3 regions of the Streptomyces sp. NBC_00425 genome follow, and region 2 is predicted to be linked to each of the others. Evidence: riboswitches for the same ligand, from Rfam matches in the RefSeq annotation. Region 2 holds a riboswitch; each other region holds the start of a gene.
The links. Region 2 has a riboswitch for cyclic di-AMP ahead of OHS82_RS12510 (M23 family metallopeptidase). Riboswitches for the same ligand answer to the same signal wherever they lie in the genome.
Positions count from the first base shown of each region.

Region 1: it holds a riboswitch for cyclic di-AMP, as region 2 does, so the genes downstream of both, OHS82_RS24740 (LysM peptidoglycan-binding domain-containing protein) here and OHS82_RS12510 (M23 family metallopeptidase) in region 2, are expected to answer to the same signal.
Region 3: it holds a riboswitch for cyclic di-AMP, as region 2 does, so the genes downstream of both, OHS82_RS08235 (M23 family metallopeptidase) here and OHS82_RS12510 (M23 family metallopeptidase) in region 2, are expected to answer to the same signal.

Region 1 covers NZ_CP107928.1:5,691,911-5,697,686, reverse strand. The annotation lists gene eno (phosphopyruvate hydratase) at 1-859, opposite strand, end outside; gene OHS82_RS24740 (LysM peptidoglycan-binding domain-containing protein) at 1,299-2,009, opposite strand; cyclic di-AMP (ydaO/yuaA leader) riboswitch at 2,013-2,196, opposite strand; gene OHS82_RS24735 (LysM peptidoglycan-binding domain-containing protein) at 2,402-3,445, opposite strand; gene OHS82_RS24730 (cytochrome P450 family protein) at 3,664-4,989, opposite strand; gene OHS82_RS24725 (nucleoside triphosphate pyrophosphohydrolase) at 5,030-5,776, opposite strand, start outside.
Region 2 covers NZ_CP107928.1:2,989,293-2,995,068, forward strand. The annotation lists gene OHS82_RS12495 (bifunctional acetate--CoA ligase family protein/GNAT family N-acetyltransferase) at 1-651, opposite strand, end outside; gene OHS82_RS12500 (HPr family phosphocarrier protein) at 830-1,111, shown strand; gene OHS82_RS12505 (GntR family transcriptional regulator) at 1,237-1,932, opposite strand; gene OHS82_RS12510 (M23 family metallopeptidase) at 2,119-2,874, opposite strand; cyclic di-AMP (ydaO/yuaA leader) riboswitch at 2,889-3,056, opposite strand; gene OHS82_RS12515 (M16 family metallopeptidase) at 3,266-4,654, opposite strand; gene OHS82_RS12520 (M16 family metallopeptidase) at 4,651-5,776, opposite strand, start outside.
Region 3 covers NZ_CP107928.1:2,002,223-2,007,998, reverse strand. The annotation lists gene OHS82_RS08240 (alpha-galactosidase) at 1-1,878, shown strand, start outside; cyclic di-AMP (ydaO/yuaA leader) riboswitch at 2,183-2,340, shown strand; gene OHS82_RS08235 (M23 family metallopeptidase) at 2,345-3,304, shown strand; gene OHS82_RS08230 (DUF6250 domain-containing protein) at 3,658-4,362, shown strand; gene OHS82_RS08225 (SGNH/GDSL hydrolase family protein) at 4,489-5,274, shown strand; gene OHS82_RS08220 (SIMPL domain-containing protein) at 5,451-5,776, shown strand, end outside.

The sequences.
Region 1 (5,776 bases), 2.7 Mb from region 2:
GGTCCTCGATGGAGACGAGCGGGTACGCGGAGACGAGCTCCTCGTAGTACTCGGTCATCTCGGCGGCCGAGCGGGACTTGCCCTCGAACTCGTACTTGCCGTCCTTGTAGAACTCGGACGCGGCGACGTCGAGCGCGAGCGCGATCTGCTCGCCGGGGACGTAACCGGCCTGCTGGATGGCCTCGATGATGAGGTCGAGCGCGGCCCGGTTGGACTCCAGGTTCGGGGCGAAGCCGCCCTCGTCGCCGAGGCCGGTGGACAGGCCCTTGGTCTTCAGCACCTTCTTGAGCGTGTGGTAGACCTCGGCGCCCCAGCGCAGCGCCTCGGAGAAGGACTCCGCGCCGATCGGAGCGATCATGAACTCCTGGATGTCCACGTTGGAGTCGGCGTGCGAGCCGCCGTTCAGGATGTTCATCATCGGGACGGGCAGCAGGTGCGCGTTCGGGCCGCCCAGGTAGCGGAACAGCGGCAGGTCGCTGGCCTCGGAGGCGGCGTGCGCCACGGCGAGCGAGACGCCGAGGATCGCGTTGGCGCCGAGGGAGCCCTTGTTGTCCGTGGCGTCCAGGTCGAACATGGCCTGGTCGATCAGGCGCTGCTCGGTGGCGTCGTAACCGACGAGCTCCGGGCCGATCTGCTCGATGACGGCGAGGACGGCCTTCTCGACGCCCTTGCCCTGGTAGCGGTTCGGGTCACCGTCGCGCAGCTCGATGGCCTCGAAGGCGCCCGTGGAGGCGCCGGACGGGACGGCGGCACGACCCGTGCTGCCGTCGTCGAGGCCGACCTCGACCTCGACCGTGGGGTTGCCTCGGGAGTCCAGGATTTCCCGGGCTACGACGACGTCGATGGACGGCACGAGCATCTCCTTCATGGGATGTGACGCTGAAAGTGCGCGGCGCGTGGCCTTGCGCCTAGAGCCTAACCGTCTCCGGAGCGTCGGCCACCGACCGACCGTCCCGTGGACGGACTGACCGTACACATTGTTCCTGCCCGGAACAAAGCGGCGGGGAGAAGCGGCCGGAAAGGCCGGGGAGACATCGCGCGAACCGGAGGGCCGACGGACGGACGGACGACGGCTGGAAGGGCGACGGCTGGAAGGGCGACGACTGGAAGGGCGACGGCCGAAAGGGCGACGACTGGAAGGGCGACGGCCGGAAGGCCGCATGAGAAAACCCCGTCCCGGTGCGTACGGGGGAACACGCACCGGGACGGGGGGCCGTGGGGAGGGGGTGGCCCTCACGAGGTCCTCAGGGCGCCCACCTTCACCAGGAGGGCGCTGTGGCTTCGCCGGCAGCCGGCTGTCACTTCAGGTGCAGCTGCTGACCCGGGTAGATGAGGTCGGCGTCCTGGACGATGTCCTTGTTCAGCTGGAACAGCTTCTGCCAGCCGCCCTTGACCTTGTGCTTCTCGGCGATGGTGCTGAGGGTGTCGCCCTTGACGACCTTGTACTCGCCGTCGCCCTTCTTGACCTTCTTGCCGGTCGGGGTGGTGACCGTCTTGGACTTCTTGGCGGCCGCCGGACGGTCGGTGGAGCGGGAGCTGCTCTTCTGCTCGGTCGAGCGGGAGCTGCTGCCGCTGTCCGACGAGCCGGAGTTCGAGGAGCCGGAGTTCGACGAGCCGGCGCTGCTGCCGTTGTAGGCGGCGCCGGACAGGCCCTTGCCGCAGACCGGCCAGGCGCCCTTGCCCTGGCCCGCGAGGACCTTCTCGCCGATGGCTATCTGCTGGGCCTTGGAGGCCTGGTTGGCCTGCGAGGCGTACTGCGTGCCGCCGTACGCGGCCCAGGTGGAGGAGGAGAACTGCAGGCCGCCGTAGTAGCCGTTGCCGGTGTTGATGGACCAGTCGCCGCCGGACTCGCACTGGGCGACCGCGTCCCACTCGGAGGCGGTGGCGGCGGAGGCGTTGCCGGCCGCCATCAGCGGGGCGGCGATGGCGACGCCGGTGACACCGGCGAGAGCGGCGGCGCGGGTGGCCTTGGACGGACGGCGGTGCTTGCCCTTACCGGAAAACAGCATGGTGGATCCCCTCACCGACGCCTGCGAGGTGAGCTGTCGGGTTCGGGCCGTGTGAGTTGCCCGGTCACTCCTCCGCCGGAGACTTCCGCTCCGTGGGAGGGGTGACTTCACCCCAAGCCGCTCCGGCGACTTCCCGGTGCGGCGCTTACCTTGGGTCCCCCGCTCCTGCCTACGGCGCTTGACGCGACGACTGTTCCCGGGCTGCCGCTGGCAGGATTCGGCGTTGCGACGGCCGGGGCTCGGGTTGCCGAGCGGTCACGACCGTAGACACGCGATCCGCGGAATTTCAAAGACGATCAGGGCTTCTGAGACTCATCCCACACTTTCACCAAATCGGACATTCGGCGCGAAGCGTGACGTGAACTACCGCTGTTTTTCTTGGGCTTTGCGCCCTATTGGACCCCTGTGTCGAGGGTCTGACCGGGGGCGATGTCGCTCGGGTCGGCGCCGATGAGGTCCCTGTTCTCGGCATAGAGGGCACGCCATCCGCCGTGGAGGCCAAGGGAGTCGGCGATGGAGGCGAGGGAGTCGCCCTCCTGGACGACATAGGCGGCCGCGGCATGCCGGCCCGCCGAGGCGGTGGACGCACCGCCCGCTTCGCCGTCGGCACTCTCGGCCGCCGGCTCGTCGGCCGTGGCGCCGCGATGACGGCCGGAGCCGAGGGAACCGGTGTCGACGAGGTTCCAGGAACCCACATCCTGGCCCGACTTGTCCGAGTCGTCCGCTTCCGGGGTCCCCGTGGGTGAACCGTCGGCCGCCTGCGGGTCGCCCTGACCGCCGGCACCGCCGGAGTCGCCCGCGACGGCAGACGGGGACGAAGGCGACGAAGGCGACGCCGCGGGCGAACTCGACGCATCACCCGACGAGTCGGATGTGCCAGACGAGTCGGACGATCCCGCTGAACCGGTCGAACCGGTCGAACCGCCGGAACCGGTCGAGCCGTTGCCGGAATCCGACGAACCCGAAGAGCCCGACAGCCCTCTGGACAGGTCGGACAAACCCGAGGAGCCGGACGATCCAGACGAATCGCCCGCCACGCCGGTGTCCACGGTCAGCGCGCCGTTCTCCTTGGTGAGCCCGGAGGTCAGCCCGCAGGTGCCCCACGCGCCGACGCCCTTGGCCGCGAGCACCTTCTGCGCCACGGCGATCTGCTGGTTGCGGCTGGCCAGGTCGGGGCTCGCCGCGTAGTCGAGTCCGCCGTAGGCGCTCCAGTCCTGCTGGGTGAGGCTGAGGCCGCCGGACTCGCCGTCGCCGTCGGCACTCCACGAGCCCCCGGTCTCGCACTGCGCCACCTTGTCCCACACCGTGCCGTCCGCGGCGCTCGCGCCGGAGGCGGCGAGCAGCGGGATGGCGATGGCGGAGCCGGTCACCCCGGCCGCGACGAGCAGCGCGGGGGCCTGGCGGGGGCGACGGTGACGACCGTTCCCGGAGAGCATGCGAGGGGCCTTTCTCTGGACAGCAGTGCCGGCGCGGGCGAGTGAGCTGACGCGTCGCGCTGACGAGTGAACGTATCGGCAGACGATCACTTGTCACAAGTTAATGCCGCGCAGATCACGTGAAGATCACAGACTTGAGGATCGGTCACCTTTGCTCCGCCGCGTGGTCACAATCCGGCTGACGTCCGGTCAGGCCCGCCCCTTGTCCGACGCGGCCCTCAGTCGCCGGAACGAGGCGCGGACGCCGGGGCGAACTCGACCGGCAGCGTGCGCAGGCCGCGCATGATGAGGCCGCCGCGCCACCTCAACTCGGCCGGTTCCACCGCCAGTCGGAGGTCGGGAAGCCGGGTGAGCAGGGTGGCCAGCGCGGTCTGGCCCTCCAGCCGGGCCAGCGGGGCGCCCAGACAGTAGTGGATGCCGTGGCCGTAGCCGAGGTGCTGGTTGTCACGGCGGGAGAGGTCGAGCGTGTCGGGGTCGGTGAAGCGGGCCGGGTCGCGGTCGGCGGCGGCCAGCACGACGAGGACGGGATCGCCGGGTGCGATGTCCTGGCCGCCGAGGGCGACCGGCTCGGTCGCGAACCGCCAGGTGGCGAGTTCGACGGGACCGTCGTAGCGGAGCAGCTCCTCGACGCCCGTCTCGAGCAGGGCGCGGTCGCCGCCGTCCACGGTCAGGGACCGCTGCAGGGCCTCGCGCTGTGCGGGATGGGTCAGGAGGGCGTACACGCCGTTCCCGATGAGGTTCACGGTCGTCTCGAAGCCGGCGAACAGCAGGATGAAGGCCATCGCGGCGGCCTCGTTCTCCGTGAGGTGCTCGCCGTGGTCGGAGGCGCGGATCAGACCCGAGATGAGGTCCTCGCCCGGGACGGGTTCGGCGGGGAGTCCGGCGCGCTTGCGGTGGATGAGCTCCAGCAGGTAGCCGCGCATCTTCTTCACCGACCGGGCGACGCCGCCCCTGGGGCCACCGCCGTGCCGGATCATCATCCCGGCCCAGTCGCGGAAGTCGTCCTGGTCCTCCTCGGGGACGCCCAGCAGGTCGCAGATCGCGTAGATGGGGAGGGGGAAGGCGAAGTCGTGGATGAGGTCGGCCCGGCCCTCGGCGGCGAACCGGTCGATCAGCCGGTCCGTCAGCTCCTGCACGCGCGGCGCGAACTCGGCGACGCGGCGCGGGGTGAAGGCCTTGCTCACGAGCCGCCGCAGGCGGGTGTGGTCCGGCGGGTCGATGTTGAGCAGATGGGTCATCAGCTCGGCCTTGCGCTCCCCGGGGATGCCGGTCCTGCCCCGGGCGTGGGCGGGTTCGTCATGATGTGCGGGGTTCTTGGACAGCCGCGGGTCGGCGAGGGCCTGCTTGGCGTCGGCGTACCGGGTGACCAGCCAGGCCTCGACCCCGCTCGGCAACGCGGTCCGGTGCACCGGGGCGTGCTCCCGCAGCCAGGCGTAGGCGGGGTAGGGGTCGGTGGCGAACTCCCAGGTGAAGAGCGCGGGCGCGGGCGGGACGTCGGCCTGGGGCTGCCGGGACGAGTGGTTCGGGTGGTTCGGGTCGGTCACGACCCGACGGTAGCGGGCCTGCCGACGCGCACGGTCACGCTCACTCGCCCGAGGACCGGGACGCGGAAGGGGACGCGGACGGGGACGGGCGGTCGTGGAGCCCTTCGGCGACCCGGATCGCGTCCCGGTAGGACCGGGCCGCCGCCCGCAGCGCCGCCTCCGGGTCGACGCCCTCCGACTCGGCCCGGGCGGCGAGGGCGAGCAGTTCGTACCCGATGCCCTCGGCGGCCGGCAGCGGCACGTCCAGCCCCGCCGTCCGGGCCCGCGCGGTCAGCTTCGCCACGAGAGCCAGCGAGGGCTGGTGGAGCGGAACGCCGTCGGTCACCGACGCCCGGCGCTTCTCGACCGCCTTCGTGCGCAGCCAGTGCTCCTTGACCTCCTCCGGCGTGGTGGCGGTGGCGTCGCCGAAGACATGGGGGTGGCGGTGGACGAGCTTGGCGACGATCGTGCCCGCGACGTCGTCGACGGAGAACGGGGACTCCTCGTCCTCTTCGGCGATGCGGGCGTGGAAGACCACCTGGAGCAGGACGTCGCCCAGTTCCTCGCGGAGTTCGTCGCGGTCGCCGTCCTCGATCGCCTCGACCAGCTCGTACGCCTCCTCCATCGCGTACTTCGCCAGGCCCTGGTGGGTCTGCCGGGAGGACCACGGGCACTCGTCGCGGATGCGGTCCATGACCTGGACGAGGTCGAGCAGCCGGGCGCCCGGCAGGTCGTAGGAGGCGGGGAGGAGTTCCAGCTCCGGCATCGCCACCCGCCCGGAGCCCGCCAGCCGGGCCAGACCGTCCGT
Region 2 (5,776 bases):
GACGGCGACCGAGCCGGGTGTCAGGAGCCGTCGTACGGAGTGCGCCTCGGCACGCTGCTCCCGCGCGCGCTGCACGGCGAGGGAGCGCTCGGTGGGCTCGAGGTCGAACTCCAGGCGGACGACGCCGTCCTCGAAGCTGCGCTTCTGGGTGTAGCCGGCGTCCGTGAAGACCTTGATCATCTTGTTGTTGGCGGGGAGCACCTCGGCGGCGAAGCGGCGGATGCCGCGCTCGCGTGCGACGGCCGCGATGTGTTCGAGGAGGGCGGAGGCGACGCCGCGCCCCTGGTGGGCGTCCTGCACGAGGAAGGCCACCTCGGCCTCGTCGGCCGGCGCGGAGGCAGCCATGCCGTCGGCGCCGATGCGGTCGTACCGCACGGTGGCGATGAACTCGCCGCCGACCGTGGCCGCGAGGCCCACCCGGTCCACGAAGTCGTGGTGCGTGAAGCGGCGGACGTCCTTCGCGGACAGGCGTGGGTAGGGCGCGAAGAAGCGGTAGTACTTCGACTCGTCCGAGACCTGCTCGTAGAAGCTGACCAGGCGCTCGGCGTCGTCGACGGTGATGGGGCGGACGCGCGCGGTGCCGCCGTCGCGCAGCACCACGTCGGCCTCCCAGTGGGCGGGGTACTCGTGCCGGTCCGACGCGCTCTGCATGGGGCCCACACTACGGCTCGCTTCCGGCGACAGCGCGAGGCAGTCTGGAGGACGCACGTCGGGTCGAGGCCGCGATCCGACGGCCGCATGGTGACGGGACACCCAGGGACCGTCCCTCACACGCTTCACGTGTGGAACACTGGTCTAGACAACCTGAGACACCGAAGGGCAGCATCACATGGCTGAGCGCCGCGTCAACGTCGGCTGGGCCGAGGGCCTCCACGCCCGCCCCGCTTCCATCTTCGTCCGGGCCGCCACGGCCGCAGGCATCCCCGTGACGATCGCCAAGGCCGACGGCAACCCCGTCAACGCGGCCTCCATGCTGGCCGTTCTCGGCCTGGGCGCCCAGGGTGGCGAGGAGATCGTCCTCGCCTCCGACGCCGAGGGCGCGGACGCCTCGCTCGACCGGCTGGCGAAGCTGGTCGCGGAGGGCCTCGAGGAACTCCCCGAGACCGTCTGAGCACCGCCGCATTACACGGCGAAGGGCTCGTCCGAATTATCCGGGCGAGCCCTTCGCATTTCCCGTTCACGGGCAGCAGAAGTAATCCCCCGCGAATTACTCCTTCTTTGTATACGGCTCCCGTGTTAATGCCGCAGACCGCTCATGTTTACGGGAGGTTGCGAAGTCCTCACACGCTCGGCGCGCTCCGGTCCTCCGGAAAAGCGCAGCCGGTGCGCGAGCGTCGCGCGCTCGGTGTGGAGCGCCGTGACCGCCCGCGCGCGCTCCCCGTCGCCGCGCGTCACCGCGTCGACGATGGCGCCGTGCTCCGCCCAGGACTCCACCGGGTCGGCGGGCGCCTCCACCGCGTACATCCAGGCGATCTTGTGCCGGAGCTGGGTGAGCATCGACGTGAGGGCGGGGCTCCCGGCGGCCTGGGCGAGCGTCTCGTGGAACCAGCTCCCCAGGGAGCGCAGATCCTCGCTGTTGCCCCTCCTGGCCCGCTCCTGACCCAGCCGGACGAGCCCGCGCAGCACCTTCAGATGGGCCTCCGTGCGCCGCTGGGCGGCCCGGGAGGCGCCGAGCGGCTCCAGCAGCAGCCGCATCTCCAGCAGGTCCGCGGCCTCCTGCTCGGTGGGCTCCGCCACGCACGCGCCCGCGTGCCGCCGGGTGACGACGAAGCCCTCGGCCTCCAGTGTGCGCAGCGCCTCTCGGACGGGGACACGCGAGACGCCGTAGCGGCGGGCGAGGAGTTCCTCGGTGAGGCGGCTGCCGCGTTCGTAGACACCCGCGACGATGTCGTCCCGGATGGCCGTGCACACCGAGTGCGCCGGAATTCGCATGACGGACCTCCGCCTAATCCCCGTGAAACGTCGACGGTTGACGTGTGTTCCGTGACTCTATTGCAATGAGCGGGAATTTCCGACGGGGAGCCGGAATCCAGGGATATTTTTTGGACAGCGGGGCCCCGGAAACGGCGAAAGCCCCGGCCGAGAGGCCGGGGCCGAACGATCCGTCGCCGTCGGTCGTCAGACGTTGACGCCGTGATTGCGAAGGTAGGCGACCGGGTCGATGTCCGAGCCGTACTCGGGGCCCGTGCGGGCTTCGAAGTGCAGATGCGCACCGGTGACGTTGCCGGTCGCGCCGGACAGCGCGATGCGCTGGCCCGGGGTGACCGTCTGGCCCACCGAGACCTCGATGGACGACAGGTGGCCGTACTGCGTGTAGGTCCCGTCGTGCATCTTGACGACGATCTGGTTGCCGTAGGCGCCGCCCCAGCCGGCCTCGACCACGGTGCCGGAGCCGACCGCGTGCACGGTGGTGCCGCTGGCCGCGTGGAAGTCGATGCCGGTGTGGCTGCCGGAGGACCACAGCGAGCTGCTGGCCTGGTAGCCGGTGGAGACGTAGGAGCCGGTGATCGGCGACACGAAGGTGTTGAGGCGCTTGCGCTCGGCCTCACGGGCGGCACGCACGCGTGCCTCGCGCTCCTCCACGGCCTTCTTCGCGGCGGCCTGGCGGGCGGCCTCCTCGAAGGCGGCCTGCTTCTGCGCGGCGACCTGCTCGTCGACCTGGTCGGCGACCGACTCGGCGACGGACTCGCCGACCGTGACGACGGGGATCAGACCGGTCTGCTCGGGGGTGGGCTCGGCCGCGAAGGCCGGGGTGGAGGCGACGGTGGCCATCACACCGGTGGTGGTGAGCGCCGCCACGCCGACCGCGCGAGCGGTGGAACGCTGCATCCGGCTGGGCCGGCGGTGCTTCCCGGTGGCGCAGGTGAACGCCATGAAGTCAGGGGTGTCCTTTCCTTCCCTCTCGCCTACCGGGTTAGCTGACGGGTTCGGAGCAGGAAGGTCTCCTACGGACCCCCTCGCGTACACGCGGGCGTCCGATTCACCCCAGGGACTGCACAAAGTGGGTCCCCGGCTCCCCTGGCTCGCGCCGTACGGGGACTCGGCGATGACTGTCCGGTGCCGCGGCTGCGGCGCAGTGCCTGACGGACAGCCCGGATGAAGCTAAGCGGCGGGGGGTTCAATCCTCAAACGGATCACGGTTTTTGTAGCGCATCCCACAGGGCAGACAGGCAACGTCCGCCCCAATTCGGACATACAGAAGCCCTGGTGACACGCGGTCGACCAGGGCCCCTGCGCGTGCGTGCCGTTGCCTCGGCGCCGACGGCTACTCGGCGGGCACGACCTTCACCTCGCCGATGCCGAGGGCCTCGACCGGCGCCTTGATCTGGGCGGCGTCGCCCACGAGGACCGTCACGAGACGGTCCACCGGGAAGGCGTTCACGGCCGCCGCGGTGGCCTCCACCGTGCCGGTCGCGGCGAGCCTGCGGTACAGCGTCGCCTGGTAGTCGTCGGGCAGGTGCTGCTCGACCTGGTCGGCCAGCGTGCCCGCGACGGCCGCCGCTGTCTCGTACTTCAGCGGTGCCACCCCGACCAGGTTCTGCACGGCGACGTCGCGCTCGGCGTCGGTCAGCCCCTCGGCGGCGAGGGTGCGCAGCACCTGCCACAGATCGTCCAGGGCGGAACCGGTGTTGGGGGTGTCGATGGAACCGCTGATGGCGAGCATCGCGGCGCCCGAGCCGTCCGGCGCGGACCGGAGGACCTGCCCGAAGGCGCGAACGCCGTAGGTGTAGCCCTTCTCCTCACGCAGGACGCGGTCCAGGCGGGAGGTGAGGGTGCCGCCGAGGCAGTAGGTGCCGAGCACCTGGGCGGCCCACACGCGGTCGTGCCGGTCGGCGCCGATCCGGCCGATCAGCAGCTGCGTCTGGACGGCCCCCGGGCGGTCCACGATGACGACGCGGCCCGTGTCGTCGGCGATCACCGGCGGCACGGGGCGGGGCTCGGCGGCGGAGCCCGTCCAGGCGCCCAGGGTGTCGCCCAGCAGGGCGTCCAGGTCGACGCCGGTGAGGTCGCCGACGACCACGGCGGTGGCCGTCGCCGGGCGGACGTGCTTCTCGTAGAAGGCGCGGACGGCCGCGGAGTCGATCTTCTCGACCGTCTCGGCGGTGCCCTGCCGCGGACGCGACATACGGGCGGTGGCCGGGAACAGCTCCTTGGAGAGCTCCTTGGCGGCGCGCCGCGAGGGGTTGGCCAGCTCGTGCGGGATCTCGTCGAGACGGTTGCGCACGAGGCGCTCGATCTCGCTGTCGGCGAACGCGGGCGCCCTGAGGGCGTCGGCGAGCAGACCGAGGCCTTTGCTCAGGCGCGAGGCCGGGACCTCGAGGCTGATGCGGAGGCCGGGGTGGTCGGCGTGCGCGTCCAGCGTGGCGCCGCAGCGCTCCAGTTCGGCGGCGAACTCCTCGGCGGAGTGCTTGTCGGTGCCCTCGGTGAAGGCGCGCGCCATGATCGTGGCGAGGCCGTCGAGACCGGCCGGTTCGGCGTCCAGCGGGGCGTCGAGCAGGATCTCGACGGCGACGACCTGCTGGCCGGGGCGGTGACAGTGCAGCACCGTCAGCCCGTTGGCCAGGGCGGTGCGCTCGGGCGCCGGGAACGCCCACGGCTTGGCCTCGCCCGCCAGGGGCTGGGGGTGGAAGTCCATCGTGGCGAGCTCGGTCACCGGGCCGCCTCCTCGTTCTCGTCCTGGTCGGCGGGGGCTTCGGGGGCGGTGGGCTCGTAGACGAGCACCGCGCGGTTGTCGGGACGCAGACGGGCCTGGGCGATCTCCCGCACCTCCTCGGCCGTCACGTCCAGCACACGCTGGACCGCGGTCAGGGCGAGCTGCGGGTCGCCGAACAGGACGGCGAACCGGCACAGTTCGTCGGCGCGGCCGGCGACGGTGCCGAGGCGGTCGAGCCATTCGCGCTCCAACTGGGCCTGGGCGCGCTCCATTTCCTCGGCCGTGGGGCCCTCCTCGGCGAACCGGGCGAGCTCCTCGTCGATGGCCTCCTCGATGACGGGCACCTCGACGTCGCCGGACGTCTTCACGTCCAGCCAGCCCAGTGAGGGCGCCCCGGCGAGCCGCAGCAGGCCGAAGCCGGCCGCCACCGCCGTGCGGTCACGGCGCACGAGCCGGTTGTAGAGGCGGGAGGACTCGCCGCCGCCGAGGACGGTGAGCGCCAGATCGACGGCGTCGCACGCGCGCGTGCCGTCCTCGGGCAGACGGTAGGCGGCCATCAGGGCGCGGGCCGGCACCTCCTCCTCGACGACCTCCCGCAGCTGCTCGCCGATCACGTCGGGCAGGGAGCCGTCGCGTGGCGCGGGCTTGCCGTCGTGCCCGGCGATGGAGCCGAAGTACTTCTCGATCCAGGCGAGCGTCTGCTCCGGGTCGATGTCGCCGACCACGGACAGGACGGCGTTGTTGGGCGCGTAGTACGTGCGGAAGAACGCACGCGCGTCCTCCAGCGTCGCCGCGTCCAGGTCGGCCATCGAGCCGATCGGCGTGTGGTGGTAGGGGTGGCCGTCGGGGTAGGCGAGAGCGGTGAGCTTCTCGAAGGCGGTGCCGTAGGGGACGTTGTCGTAGCGCTGGCGGCGCTCGTTCTTGACGACGTCGCGCTGGTTCTCCATCGACTCGTCGTCGAGTGCGGTGAGCAGGGATCCCATGCGGTCGGCCTCCAGCCAGAGGGCGAGCTCCAGCTGGTGGGCGGGCATGGTCTCGAAGTAGTTGGTGCGCTCGAAACTGGTGGTGCCGTTCAGCGAACCGCCCGCACCCTGGACGAGCTCGAAGTGACCGTTGCCCTTG
Region 3 (5,776 bases), 990 kb from region 2:
GAGGAGTATCCGGTCGAGGGCGGCCCCCGCTTCGTCCGGCCCGCCCTGTCGGTGCGCACCGGCGAACGGCGCGGCACCGAGTGGACCTTCGAGACGCACGAGCGGGACGGCGACGAACTGCGGCTGCGCTTCCGGGACGCCGGGCTCGCCGTCACCCTGCACTACCGGATGCGCGGCGATGTCGTCGAGCGCTGGACGACCCTGCGCAACGAGGGCGAGGAGCCGCTGGAACTGCTCCGCGCGGACTCGGCCACCTGGACCCTGCCCGAGCGGGACGACTGGCGGCTGTCGCAGCTGCACGGCCGCTGGGCCGCCGAGTCGCGGCTCGCGCGCACCCCGCTCGGCCACGGCGAGACGGTCATCGGCAGCCGCCGCGGACACACCGGGCACCAGCACCTGCCCTGGGTCGCCCTGGACACCGACGCCACCGAGGAGCGCGGCGAGGTCTACGGCTGCGCCCTCGGCTGGTCGGGCTCCTGGCGGATCGCCGTCGCCCAGCTCCCCGACGCGCGCGTGCAGATCACCGGCGGAGCCGGGTACGACGACTCGGGTCTGCTGCGCCTCGCGGCCGGCGAGTCCTTCACCACGCCGGTCTTCGCCGGCCTGTGGAGCGACGCCGGCTTCGGCGGGGCGAGCCGCGCCTGGCACGCCTATCAGCGGGCCCATGTCGTCCCGGACGCCGATCAGGACCGGCCGGTGCTGTTCAACTCCTGGGAGGCGACCTACTTCGACATCTCCGAGGAGCAGCAGGCGACCCTCGCCCGGCGCGCCGCGGCGATCGGCGTCGAGCTCTTCGTGGTGGACGACGGCTGGTTCGGGGCCCGCACCGGCGACCACGCCGGGCTCGGCGACTGGCAGCCCAACCCGGACCGCTTCCCGAACGGGCTGAAGCCCCTCGCCGACCACGTGCGGGGCCTCGGCATGCAGTTCGGCATCTGGGTCGAGCCCGAGATGGTCAACCCGGACAGCGACCTCTACCGGGCGCACCCGGACTGGGTGCAGTTCCAATCCGGACGAAAGCGGACGGAGTTCCGCAACCAGCTCATGCTGAACCTCGCGCGCGAGGACGTCCAGGAGTACCTCTGGGAACAGCTCGACGGGCTCCTCTCCAGCGCGCCGATCGACTACGTCAAGTGGGACTTCAACCGCTGCTTCACCGACGCCGGCTGGCCCGACGACCCCTATCCGCAACGTCTGTGGGTCGACCACGTACGGGCCCTGTACAACCTGCTGGACCGGCTGCGGGCGGCCCACCCGGGCGTCGCCTTCGAGTCCTGCTCGGGCGGCGGCGGGCGCATCGACCTCGGGATCATGAGCCGCACCGACCAGGTGTGGACGTCCGACAACACCGACCCGCTGGACCGGCTCGACATCCAGCACGGCTTCAGCCAGATCCACCCCGCCCGGGTCATGGCCGCGTGGGTCACCGACAGCCCCAACACGCAGCTCAACGGGCGGGTCAGCTCGCTGCGCTTCCGGTTCGTCAGCGCCATGGCCGGGGTGCTCGGCGTCGGCGGTGACCTCGCCGAGTGGAGCGAGGAGGAGCTCGCCGAGGCGCGGCGGTGGGTGGACCTCTACAAGGACGTCCGGCATGTCGTGCAGCAGGGCGACCTGTACCGGCTGCGTCCCCCGGCGGGCGGCCTGAGCGCCGTCCAGTACGTGCTCGGGGACGAGACCGTGGTCCTCGCCTGGCTCCAGGCCCAGCGGTTCGGCGAGCCCGTTCCGGCGCTGCGGCTGCGCGGACTCGACCCGGCGGCGTCGTACGAATGCCGTGAAACAGGTGAAATCCACCGAGGCGCCGTGCTCCTGCACCACGGGTTGCGCACCGGACTGCGGGGCGACCTTGATGCGTCGGTTATCCGGCTGCGTCGCATCTGAGGTTTCTGTCCGAATTGGATTCTTAGTTCCAACTCGCCCTGTCATGAAGAAAGCTGGAGAAGCGTCACGTGAGCAGCGTCATATCCGTGACCGTACGTCGCCCGTCATGTTCACGTAATTCGTGTGGTTTTCCGGAGTGCTTGACCCGATAGGGTCGATTTGATTCACGGAGCGTGACCGGTAATTCTCGCGGCGGATCAAGAGAAATGCCATGTCAGTGCAACCTCTGCTTGTCCCTGTGCGTCCTGGTCGCTTACGTTCCACACCAATCCGGACGGACGCCTAATCCTGCCGCCGCCCGGAATCCGCACACTCACCCGTGCACGGCAGGAGCGGGGGACCCACAGGCACGACCGCCTGTTCCGGTCCCGGAACAGGCTCGGGGTAAAGCCGCGTCCCGACGTGGCCGGACATCTCCAGTCCGCACCCGACAGCTCACCTCGCAGGCGCCGGAGAGGAATTCGTCATGCCCGCGAAGGGTAAGCACCGCCGTCCCAAGGCCCAGCGTTTCACCCGTTCCATAGCCGCCGCCGGAACCGGCGGGGCCGCGCTCGCGCTTCCGCTCATGGCCGCCTCCGGCGCCCACGCGGCCACGGGGGAGTCGGCCCCCCAGGCCGTTTCCCAGGCCGTCGCGCAGACGGTTTCCCAGAAGGCCGTGCAGGCCGCTCCGGTGACCCGGAAGACCGCCGCCACCCGGACCTACACCGTGCGGTCCGGCGACTACCTCTCGAAGATCGCGACCGAACAGCACGTCAGCGGCGGCTGGAAGAAGCTGTACCAGGACAACCGCGAGGCCGTCGGCGCCGACCCCTCGCTGATCCACCCCGGCCTCGAGCTGTCGATCGGCAAGAGGGCGGCGGCCGGCGCCTCCAGGTCGTCCGGTTCGACCGCTTCCTCGTCGTCGGCGGACTCTTCGCCGAAGTCCTCGAAGTCCTCGAAGTCCTCGGGGGCGTCGAAGTCGTCGTCCTCCGTGGCCTCCGCGAAGACGGTCACCCAGGCCGCCGAGAGCAACGCGGGCGGCTTCACCCTGCCCGTGTCCGGCGCCACCGTCGGCACGCCGTACCACCAGTCGGGCAGCATGTGGTCCAGCGGCTACCACACCGGCGTCGACTTCGTCGTCCCGACCGGCACCCCGCTCAAGGCCGTCGCCGCCGGCACCGTCGTCTCCGCGGGCTGGGGCGGCGCCTACGGCAACCAGGTCGTCATCAAGCTGAACGACGGCTACTACGCCCAGTACGCCCACCTGTCCCAGCTCTCCGTCTCGGCCGGCCAGACCGTCGGCGCGGGCCAGCAGGTCGGGCTCTCCGGCGCCACGGGCAACGTGACCGGACCGCACCTGCACTTCGAGATCCGCACCACGCCGGACTACGGCTCGGACGTCGACCCGCTCGCCTACCTCCGCTCCCACGGCGTCTCGGTCGGCTGACCTCCGCCGAGGACCCGCCCGGCACTCAAGCCGAAGGCCGGACCCCGATCGTCAGATCCGGGGCCCGGCCTTCGGCGTGTCCGGTTGGTGTGCGCCGCCCGGCCCTCGGGGTGTCCGGTTCGCGTGCGGGGCGGACCCCGGTGATTCATGATCGCTTCATTGCGGTCCTGTGGCGTGTCCGGTCGCACCGTCGACAGGAGAAGCCGCGGCGGACACAGTGGTGCCGTCAGACGGCAAGCGCTTTCAGCGCGTTGGCCCCGGACCCGGTCGGACGCCGGCCAGGCGTCGGCCCGGGTTCCGCCGCTCGCGACAGGCCGCCCGCCGCCCCGGTCCGACCGAAGGAGCCGCATCCCGTGACGACGACGCGCAGAGCATTCGGCGCACTCGCCGCCTCCACCGCCCTGACCGCCCTCGCCCCCGCGGCGACGGCGAGGGCCGCGCCGCGCCCTCGGCTCCTCGCCCACGACGACTTCCGGCACGGGCTCGGCCGGTGGGCCGTCGAGCGGGAACAGGGCGGAACGGTCACCGCCTCCTGCGGGAGCCTCGAGATCGACGTGCCGGCCGGCGCCACCGTCTGGTTCAGGCAGCGGCTCGACGGGCCGTACGTCCTCGAGTACGTCGCCACGCCCGTCTCCGCGGGCGGGCCCAACGACCGCGTATCCGACCTCAACAACTTCTGGAACGCCGTCGACGTCCGCTCCCCGGACGATCTCTTCGCCACCCCGCGCGGCGGCGCCCTCGCCGAGTACGACCACCTCAAGACGTACTACGTCGGCTACGGCGCCAACGGCAACACCACGACCAGGCTGCGCCGTTACGTCGGCGAGCCGGGCGTGCGCCCGCTGCTGTACGACTACACCGAACCGCTGCTCGTCGCGAACCGGCCGCACCACGTGCGGATCGTCTCCGACGGCTCGGTCGTGCGCTGGTGGAACAACGGGCGGCTGGTCTTCGACCACACCGACCCGGAGCCGTACATGAGCGGCCACTTCGCCTTCCGTACCACCTGGAGCCACTTCCGCATCAACGACTTCCGCGTGTGGTCCCTTATTCCCTGATTGGCAAACTCTTTAGGAGTGGCCTTTCTCACCGACCGTCAACCCCTGCCTACGGTCGCGTAGGTCACATTCGAAGGTGAATCATGATCTGCCGTGGCAGACGATTCGAAGAGTGACAACAGATCAGTGATCGGGTCGTACGTGGCGGTGGGGGACAGCTTCACCGAAGGCGTCGGCGACCCCGGCCCCGACGGGGCGTTCGTCGGCTGGGCCGACCGGTTCGCGGTACTTCTCGCGGACCTGCGGCCCGAAGGCGACTTCGCCTACGCCAACCTCGCGGTCCGCGGAAAGCTGCTCGACCAGATCATGGAGGACCAGCTCGCCAGGGCGGTGGAACTCGCCCCGGATCTGGTCTCCTTCTGCGCGGGCGGCAACGACATCCTCCGTCCCGGCACCGACCCGGACGAGGTCGCCGAGCGTTTCGAGCGCGCGATCTCGGCCCTGACCGCCGTAGCCGGCACGGTCATGGTGACCACCGGCTTCGACACCCGTGGCGTTCCCGTGCTCAAGCATCTGCGCGGCAAGATCGCCACCTTCAACGGGCACGTCCGCGCCGTCGCCGACCGGTACGGCTGTCCCGTGCTCGACCTGTGGTCTCTGAAGTCCGTGCAGGACCGCAGGGCCTGGGACGGCGACCGGCTCCACCTCTCCCCGGAGGGGCACACGAGGGTGGCCCTGCGCGCCGGGCAGGTCCTCGGCCTCGACGTGCCGGCCGATCCGGAGCAGCCCTGGCCGCTGCTCCCGCCGCGCGGCGCCCTCGACGTACGGCGCGACGACGTGCACTGGGCCCGCGAGTACCTGGTGCCGTGGATCGGGCGCCGGCTGCGCGGTGAGTCCTCCGGCGACCACGTGATCGCCAAGGGCGCGCTCTCCCCTGACGACATCAGGATGCGCATCGCGGCCGTCGCGTAGCCGGTCCCGGATCACCACTCGCTCGCGGGGGAGCGGCCGGCCGTCGGCGTCGTACGGCCGGCCGCTCCACCAGTGAGGTGATCGCACGGGAGTGGCGTCGGCGCGGGACCCGGGGCCGGTGCTGGGATGACCGCACCCGCACCGTCCGCGCCGACACCTTCGAGGACCGGTCCCGTATGCCCCTTTCCCGTACGTCCGTCGCCTCGGCGCTCGTCGCCCTGCTCACCCTCGGCGGCCCGGCGCTCGCCGCCCCCACGGCAGCGGCGCTGCCCGCCCGGCCCGCGATCGCAGCCGACGCCGTGTGGGCCGGTGCCCTACCGGCCGACGACGCCGCCGCCACCGTGACCGTGACCGGCGAGGGCAGCGCGAACGCGGAGCCCGACCTCGCGGTCGTCGGCGTCGGCGTCGAGGCCACCGCCAAGACCCCGCAGGCCGCGATGGACGCGCAGAGCGGCGCGGCCGCCGCGCTGCTCGCCGCGGTCCGCGCCGAGGGCGTCGCCGA